One region of the Streptomyces sp. NPDC046203 genome, then DNA from elsewhere that is predicted to be linked to it. Evidence: riboswitches for the same ligand, from Rfam matches in the RefSeq annotation. Region 1 holds a riboswitch; the other holds the start of a gene.
What was found. Region 1 has a riboswitch for thiamine pyrophosphate ahead of thiO (glycine oxidase ThiO). Riboswitches for the same ligand answer to the same signal wherever they lie in the genome.

Region 1 (4,348 bases):
TGCGGATGCCGAGCCCGGAGCCGATCGGCGAGCCGAGCGGCATGACCGCCGCGCAGCCCGCGTCCTCCAGCTTCCGCGCGAGCACCGGGTCGTCATTGGTGTACGGCAGCACCGTGAATCCGTCGTCCACCAGCGTCTCCGCCGCGTCGAGCAGTTCCACCGGGTCCGGCAGCAGGGTCCGCTCGTCGGCGATGACCTCCAGCTTGATCCAGTCCGTGCCGAGGGCCTCCCGGGCCAGCCGCGCCGTCAGCACCGCCTCGCCCGCCGTGAAGCAGCCGGCGGTGTTCGGCAGGACCTGGATGCCCCGCCGTTCGAGGACGGAGAGGACGGAGCCGCGCACCGTCGGGTCGAGGCGGCGCATGGCGACCGTGGTCAGTTCCGTACCGCTCGCGACCAGGGAGCGGTCGAGCACGTCGAGGCTGGGCGCCCCGCCGGTGCCCATGACCAGGCGCGAGGAGAACTCCCTGCCGCCGAGCAGGAACACGTCGTCGGACATCGCGCTCAGCCTCCCTGGACCGCGGTGAGGATCTCCACCCGGTCGCCCTCGCCGAGCCGGGTCGCCGCCCACTGGCCGCGCGGGACGACGGTCTCGTTGACGGCGGCGGCCACGCCGGAGGGGGCCGGGGTGAACTCGGCGACCAGCTCCGCGAGGGCCGTCGGCCCGGCCAGCGTCCGGGCCCGGCCGTTGACGGTCACGGCCACGGAAGTGCCGGAAGCCGTGCCGCTGCCGGAACCGCTGTCCGTACCGCTGTCGCTGTCCGTACCGCTGTCGGTCTCGGTGCCGGTGTCGGTGTTCATGCGTACTCCAGGGAGGTGGGCGCGAAACGGCGGGCGGTGAACGGGCGCGCTTCCTCGGGCAGCGAGCCGCTGGTCAGCGCCTCGGCCAGGGCGTCGCCGGTGACGGGGGCGAGCAGCACCCCGTTGCGGTGATGCCCGGTCGCCAGATGCAGTCCGGCGAGCGCGCTCGGGCCGAGCAGCGGCGCGTTGTCGGGGGAGCCGGGCCGCAGCCCGGCACGGGTCTCGGTGAGCGGCAGCTCGGTGATGCCGGGCACCAGCTCATGGGCGTCGCGCAGCAGCTCGTACACCCCACCGGCGGTCACCGTGGTGTCGAAGCCCTGCTCCTCGGTGGTGGCGCCGACGACCAGCTCGCCGTTCTCGCGCGGCACGAGATAGACCTGGCTGCCGCGGACCATCGCGCGCACGGTCCGGGACAGGAACGGCGCGTACGCGGGCGGCACCCGCAGCCGCACCACCTGCCCCTTCACCGGCCGGACCGGGGGCACGGCGTGCGCCGGCACGCCGTCGAGCCGGCCGCTCAGCGAGCCCCCGGCGAGCACCACCTGCCCGGCCGCCGGCGCGCTGCCGTCGGCGAGGACCGCGCCCGCGGCCCGGTCCCGCACCACCGTGAGCCGCTCGGCCCGCGCCCGGTGGAACACCACCCCGGCCCGCTCGCACGCCACCAGCAGCGCGTCCGTGAGCCGCCGCGGATCGACCTGGTGGTCGCCGTCCACCCGCAGCCCGCCGCGCACCCCCGGGGCCAGCATCGGTTCGAGCCGCCGGCATTCGCGGCCGCTCAGCCACTGCGAGACGAGCCCGCAGCGGTTCTGGAGCGCGTGCAGTTCGCGCAGGTGCGCCCGGTCGTCGGCGTCCAGCGCGACGGCGAGGGTGCCGCAGGCGCGGTAACCGACGTCCAGACCGCCGGTGGCGTCGGCGAGTTCGGCGACGAACCCGGGATAGCGGCGCGCCGAGGCGAGGTTGAGACCGAGCAGGGTCTCCTCGCCGTAGTGGAGTTCGGTGACGGCGGCGAGCATGCCGGCCGCCACCCGGGCGGCCCCGCCGCCCGGTTCGGGGTCGGCCACGGCGGTGCGCAGCCCGCGCTGCGCGGCCCGCCAGGCCGTGACCAGGCCGATGATTCCGCCCCCGATGACGAGGACGTCGACTGCGGCTTTGACCGCGGCCGTTCCGGAAGTACGCGACATGGGCGTCCAGCCCCTCCCTTCGCCGGCATGACCCGGATCAGGTTCGTACGGTCGGAGGCCGGTCAGCCTCCCTCTCAGCCCGGTGCGTCCGGGCTCCCGCGAGTGCTCTACGGCCGCCACACTAGCCCTCGTCCGGGGCGCGCCACAGGGCGCCTCCGGCCACCCCCGGGAACTGACGGCATGTCAGGTGGGTCCGGTGCGTAGGGTGGCCGGGTGAGCGAGCAGAAGCAGGTACCCCACCACGTCGTGATCGCCGGTGCCGGGATGGCGGGCGTCCAGACCGCCGTCGCCCTGCGCGAACAGGGCTTCACCGGCCCCGTCACCCTCATCGGCGCCGAGCCGCACCAGCCCTACGACCGGCCCCCGCTGTCCAAGGCCGTGCTCCTCGGCAAGGCCGAGGACTCCGCCTTCGACATCGACTTCGACTCCCTCGGCGTCGAACTCCGCCTCGGCGTCGAGGTCACCGGGCTCCGCCCGGCCGACCACGAGATCGACACCGAGGCCGGCCCCGTCCCGTACGGCACCCTCGTCGTCGCCACCGGCGCCCACCCGCTCACCCTGCCCGGCGGCGAGGGCGTCCCCGGCGTCCACCTGCTGCGCACCCTCGACGACGCCGGCCGCCTCGGCGCCGTCCTCAAAGAGCGGCGCGACGTCGTCGTGGTCGGGGCCGGCTGGATCGGCGCCGAGTTCGCCACCGCCGCGCGCGAGGCCGGCTGCGCCGTCACCGTCGTCGAGGCCGCCGACCGGCCGCTGGCCGGCGCCCTGCCCGCCGAGGTGACCGTGCCCATGGCCCGCTGGTACGCCGAGAGCGGCGCCGAACTCCGGCTCAACGCGCGCGTGGAGCACATCGAGCCGGGCCGGGTCGTCCTCGCCGAGGGCGCCGGGCGCTCCGGCGAGCGCACCGCCCTGCCCGCCGACGCCGTCGTCGTCGGCATCGGCGCCCGCCCCGCCACCGGCTGGCTGGCCGGCTCCGGCGCCGCCCTCGACCCGGACGGCGCGATCACCGCCGACGACCGGCTGCGCACCTCGCTGCCCGACGTGTACGCGGTCGGCGACTGCGCGTCCTTCCCGTCCGCCCGCTACGGCACCCGGCTGCTCGTCCACCACTGGGACAACGCCCTCCAGGGCCCCCGTACCGTCGCCGCCGACATCGTCGCCGAGACCGCGCGCACGGCCGCCGCGAGCGTCGGCGCGGGCGAGGGCGAGGGGGACGGGACCGATGCGGGGGATTCGGGTGCGGGTGCGGGTGCCGGGGTGCCGTCGCCCGCGCCGTACGACCCGGTGCCCTACTTCTGGTCCGAGCAGTTCGGCCGCTTCGTCCAGTACGCCGGCCATCACGCCGATACCGACACCCTGCTGTGGCGCGGCGACCCGGCCGAGCCGGCCTGGAGCGTGCTGTGGCTGCGCGACGGCGCCGTCCGCGCCCTGCTGGCCGTCGGCCGTCCGCGCGACCTCGCTCAGGGCCGCCGGCTGATCGAGAGCGGCGCCGAGGTCGACCCGGCGAAGGCCGCCGACCCGGCCGTCCCCCTGAAGGCGGCACTCCGGTAGGGCCCGACTACCGGCTGTCGGTCCGAGATGGCACGCTTGTCCCGTGACCGAGATTGACGCAAGAACCGATGCTCTCGTCCCCTCCTGGCTCTACCTCCCCGACATCGCGGAGCTCCTCGACATCGAGGTGACGCGCGTCCGGCAGATGGTCAAGGAGGGCCAGCTCATCGCCGTACGCCGCGGCGAGAACAACGCGCTCCAGGTGCCCGCCGCCTTCATCCAGGACGGCAAGGTGGTCAAGGGCCTCGTCGGGCTCCTGACCCTCCTCAAGGACGACGGCTTCTCCGACGAAGAGATGCTGGAGTGGCTGTTCACTCCGGACGAGAGCCTGCCCGGCACCCCCGCGCAGGCCCTCGCCGAGAATCGCGGCACGGAGGTGAAGCGCCGCGCCCAGGCGCTCGCCGTCTGACCCGAGAAGCCCGCACATCCGCACCCGTACGTCCGGGTGTCCGTACGCCCGTACGCGTCCAGCCGGACGTGTGCGGGCGTACGGCGCGCGGACGCCGGGCCGGCCCCGCTCCGGCCGGCCGGTCCGGCACCATCCGAGGGGGAGAAGCTTTTCCATGGAGTCCGCACCGCCCATGCCGTCCGCGCCAACCACACAGTCCGTGTCGGCCGCACTTTCCGCCCGGCCCGTGCCGTCGCCCCGCACCTCGCCCCGCACCCCGCCCCGCGACCGGCTCGCCGCCGCCCGGCTCTACCTGTGCACCGACGCCCGCAAGCGCCAGGGCGACCTGCCGGACTTCCTCGACGCCGTGCTCTCCTCCGGCGTGGACGTCGTCCAGCTCCGCGACAAGGGCATGGAAGCCGGTGAGGAACTG
Region 2 (4,348 bases), on a different contig from region 1:
CATCGCCTCCCTCTTCATCTGGAAGCCGGTCTTCGTCGGCGTCGTCGCCCTGGCGGTCGTCGTCGGCCTGTGGGAACTGACCTCCCGGCTGAAGGAACGCAAGGAGATCAAGGCCCCGCTGATCCCGCTCGCCGTCGGCGGCGCCGCCATGGTGGTCGCCGGATACGTGCGGGGTGCCGAAGGCGCCTGGGTGGCGACCGCCCTCACGGCGCTCGCCGTCCTCGTCTGGCGGATGACCGAACCGCCCGAGGGCTATCTGAAGGACGTCACGGCGGGCGTCTTCGCCCTGTTCTACGTGCCCTTCCTGGCCACGTTCGTGACGATGCTGCTCACCCCGGACGACGGCCCGTGGCGGGTGCTGACCTTCCTGCTGCTCACCGTGGTCAGCGACACCGGCGCGTACGCGGTCGGCTGGCGCTTCGGCAAGAACAAGCTCGCCCCGCGCATCAGCCCCGGCAAGACCCGCGAGGGCCTGGCCGGTGCCATCGGCTTCACGATGGCGGCGGGCGCGCTGTGCATGGAGTTCCTCATCGACGGCGGCGTCTGGTGGCAGGGCCTGCTGCTCGGCCTCGCGGTCGCGGCCAGCGCCACGCTCGGCGACCTCGGCGAGTCGATGATCAAGCGGGACCTCGGTATCAAGGACATGGGCACCCTGCTCCCCGGGCACGGCGGCATCATGGACCGGCTGGACTCGCTCCTGCCGTCGGCGCCGGTGGTGTGGCTGCTGCTCGCGCTCTTCGTGGGCACCGGCTGACGGACGACAGCGGTACGCTGGAAGGGCCTGTGGCGTGTCGCCGCGGGCCCTTCGTACTCCCCGCCACCGTGGGGACGTCGGACCTCGTCGTCTTGAGGAGACGCCCGCCGTGGCCCGTCCACTTCCCGGAGAACTGACCTTCACCGCCCCCCGCGGGGCCAAGCAGCCCCCGCGGCATCTCGCCGACCTGTCGCCCGCCGAGCGCAAGGAAGCGGTCGCCGCGATCGGCGAGAAGCCGTTCCGCGCCAAGCAGCTGTCCACCCACTACTTCGCCCGGTACGCGCACGACCCGGCCGAGTGGACCGACATCCCCGCCGCCTCCCGCGAGAAGCTGGCCGGGGAGCTGCTGCCCGACCTGATGTCGGTGGTCCGGCACGTCTCCTGCGACGACGACACCACCCGCAAGACCCTGTGGCGGCTGCACGACGGCACCCTCGTCGAGTCGGTCCTGATGCGCTACCCGGACCGGGTCACCATGTGCATCTCCTCGCAGGCCGGCTGCGGCATGAACTGCCCGTTCTGCGCCACCGGCCAGGCCGGACTCGACCGCAACCTGTCGACCGCGGAGATCGTCCACCAGATCGTCGACGGCATGCGCGCCCTGCGCGACGGCGAGGTCCCCGGCGGACCGGCCCGGCTGTCCAACATCGTCTTCATGGGCATGGGCGAGCCGCTCGCCAACTACAAGCGGGTCGTCGGCGCCATCCGCCGGCTCACCGACCCCGAGCCCGACGGCCTCGGCCTGTCGCAGCGCGGCATCACCGTCTCCACCGTCGGTCTCGTCCCGGCGATGCACCGCTTCGCCGACGAGGGCTTCAAGTGCCGCCTCGCGGTGTCGCTGCACGCGCCCGACGACGAGCTGCGCGACACCCTCGTCCCCGTCAACACCCGCTGGAAGGTCCGCGAGGTCCTCGACGCGGCCTGGGAGTACGCGGAGAAGTCCGGCCGCCGGATCTCCATCGAGTACGCGCTGATCCGCGACATCAACGACCAGGCGTGGCGCGGCGACCTGCTGGGCCGGCTGCTCAAGGGCAAGCGGGTGCACGTCAACCTCATCCCGCTGAACCCGACGCCGGGCTCGAAGTGGACCGCGTCCCGCCCCGAGGACGAGAGGGCCTTCGTCGAGGCCATCGCCGCCCACGGCGTGCCGGTCACCGTCCGCGACACCCGCGGCCAGGAGATCGACGGCGCCTGCGGGCAGCTCGCCGCCTCCGAGCGCTGAGCCCCCGCGCGGGCCGCCAGGGTCCAGGTCCCCAGGTCCGAACCCCGGTCCGGATTCCGGCTCGGGCTCATGTCCGGGTTCCCGCCCCGGCGGGGAACGTGCCTAGTACGCTGGGTTCGAACACATCTGCATATTCCGACAGGGGAGCGCCACAGCGCTGAGAGTGCGGTGACCGGCCGACGGCCGGGGGACCGCAGACCCTCTGAACCTCGCCCAGGTCATTCTGGGTAGGAAGTTCGGACGAGACTCGAGCTGTTGCGCCCTGCCCGCGCCCGGATCCCCGGAGCGGGCAGGGCCGCGTCTCTTCCTGGTCACACCCAGGAGGAAAACCAGTGCACACCAAGATGAGCAGCCGGAAGCCGGCCGTCGTCGCGCTCGTGAGCGCGCTCGGGGTCACCACCCTCGCCGCGTGCGGCGGGAACACCACCGAGGACGGGGCCGGTACGGCCGGCAAGACCGTCACGCTCGTCAGCCACGACTCCTTCAGCGCCTCCAAGGAGGTGCTCGCCGCGTTCACGAAGCAGACCGGCTACACGGTCAAGGTCCTCAAGAGCGGCGACGCCGGCGCGGCCGTCAACAAGGAGATCCTGACCAAGGGCTCCCCGCAGGGCGACGTCTTCTTCGGCGTCGACAACACCCTGCTGTCCCGCGCCCTCGACAACGGCATCTTCACCCCGTACGAGGCCAAGGGCCTGGACCGGATTCCCGACGCGCTCCAGCTCGACAAGGCGGAGCACCGGGTCACCCCGATCGACACCGGCGACGTCTGCGTCAACTACGACAAGGCGTACTTCGAGGGCCGCAAGCTCGCGCCGCCGCAGACCTTCGACGACCTGGCGAAGCCCGCGTACAAGGATCTGCTGGTGATCGAGAACCCCGAGCGGTCCTCCCCGGGCCTCGGCTTCCTGCTCGGCACCGCCGCCCGCTACGGCGACGACGGCTGGGCCGACTACTGGAAGAAGCTCAAGGCCAACGGCGTGAAGACGGTCGACAGCTGGGAGCTCGCCTACAACCAGGAGTTCTCCGGCTCCGCCGGCGGCAAGAAGGCCAAGGGCGACCGCCCGCTCGTCGTCTCCTACGCCTCCTCCCCGCCGGTCGAGGTGCTGTACGCCGACCCGCGGCCGAAGACCGCGCCGACCGGGGTGTCCACCGGCACCTGCTTTAGGCAGACCGAGTTCGCGGGTCTGCTCCAGGGGGCGCGGAACCCGGAGGGCGGCAAGGCGCTCCTCGACTTCCTGATCTCGAAGAAGTTCCAGGACGACATGCCGCTCCAGATGTTCGTCAACCCGGTCGCCAAGGACGCGACGCTGCCCGCCCTGTTCACTGAGCACGGCGCGGTCGTCGACAAGCCGGAGACGATGGACCCGAAGAAGATCGCCGACCACCGCGACCCGTGGATTCAGCAGTGGACCTCGCTCGTCCTGAAGTAACCCCGGAGAGGCCGATGAGCCCGGAGAGCCCGGAGAGCCAGGCGGCCTCCGAGGCTCCGGCGGCCCCGGAGATTCCGGTCACCCCCACCGCCCCGGCGAGCCCGGGGCGCGGGGGCGGTGGGGGCAACGCGGCGCGGCTCGGGCTGATGCTGCTGCCCGTCGCGTTCTTCGCGCTGTTCTTCGCCTGGCCCGTCGCCTCCATCGTGGGGCGCGGGCTCCGGCCGGACGGCGCGTGGGCGTTCGGCGGGTTCGGCGAGACGCTGACCCGGCCGGAGATCCTCGACGTGCTGTGGTTCACGCTGTGGCAGGCCGTCGCCTCCACGGCGCTCACCCTGCTCGTCGCGCTGCCCGGCGCGTATGTGTTCGCACGGCTCGAATTCCCCGGCAAACGGCTGCTGCGCGCCGTCGTCACCGTGCCGTTCGTGCTGCCGACCGTGATGGTGGGGACGGCGTTCCTCGCTCTGGCCGGCCGGCGCGGACTGCTCGACGAGCTGTGGGGCCTGCGGCTCGACAACGGGGTGTGGGCGATCCTCCTCGCCCATGTCTTCTTCAACTACGCGGTCGTCGTCCGCACCGTCGGCGGTCTGTGGGCGCAGCTCGACCCGCGCCAGGAGGAGGCCGCGCGGGTTCTCGGCGCGTCCCGGTTCGGGGCCTGGCGGAGGGTGACCCTGCCCGCGCTCGGACCGGCCGTCGCCTCCGCCGCGCTCATGGTGTTCCTGTTCACGGCGAGTTCCTTCGGCATCGTGCAGATCCTCGGCGGCCCCGCGTACTCGACGCTGGAGACCGAGATCTACCGGCAGACCGCCGACCGGCTCCAGCTGTCCACGGCCGCCGTCCTCACCCTCGTGCAGTTCGCGGCCGTCGGCACGATCCTCGCCGTGCACGCCCGGATGGTGCGGCGCCGGGAGACCGCGCTGCGGCTGGTCCCGGCGGAGCGGACCG

Region 2: linked by a shared signal. The riboswitch ahead of ABZ990_RS03600 (thiamine ABC transporter substrate-binding protein) and the one ahead of thiO (glycine oxidase ThiO) in region 1 are both predicted to bind thiamine pyrophosphate.

The regions. Positions count from the first base shown of each region.
Region 1 covers NZ_JBEYZX010000009.1:55,930-60,277, forward strand. Annotated here, with positions in the region: gene ABZ990_RS10295 (thiazole synthase) at 1-496, opposite strand, end outside; gene thiS (sulfur carrier protein ThiS) at 502-798, opposite strand; gene thiO (glycine oxidase ThiO) at 795-1,979, opposite strand; TPP riboswitch at 1,977-2,089, opposite strand; gene ABZ990_RS10310 (FAD-dependent oxidoreductase) at 2,193-3,527, shown strand; gene ABZ990_RS10315 (Rv2175c family DNA-binding protein) at 3,571-3,936, shown strand; gene thiE (thiamine phosphate synthase) at 4,163-4,348, shown strand, end outside.
Region 2 covers NZ_JBEYZX010000003.1:72,896-77,243, reverse strand. Annotated here, with positions in the region: gene ABZ990_RS03610 (phosphatidate cytidylyltransferase) at 1-754, shown strand, start outside; gene rlmN (23S rRNA (adenine(2503)-C(2))-methyltransferase RlmN) at 864-1,976, shown strand; TPP riboswitch at 2,107-2,228, shown strand; gene ABZ990_RS03600 (thiamine ABC transporter substrate-binding protein) at 2,321-3,406, shown strand; gene ABZ990_RS03595 (iron ABC transporter permease) at 3,553-4,348, shown strand, end outside.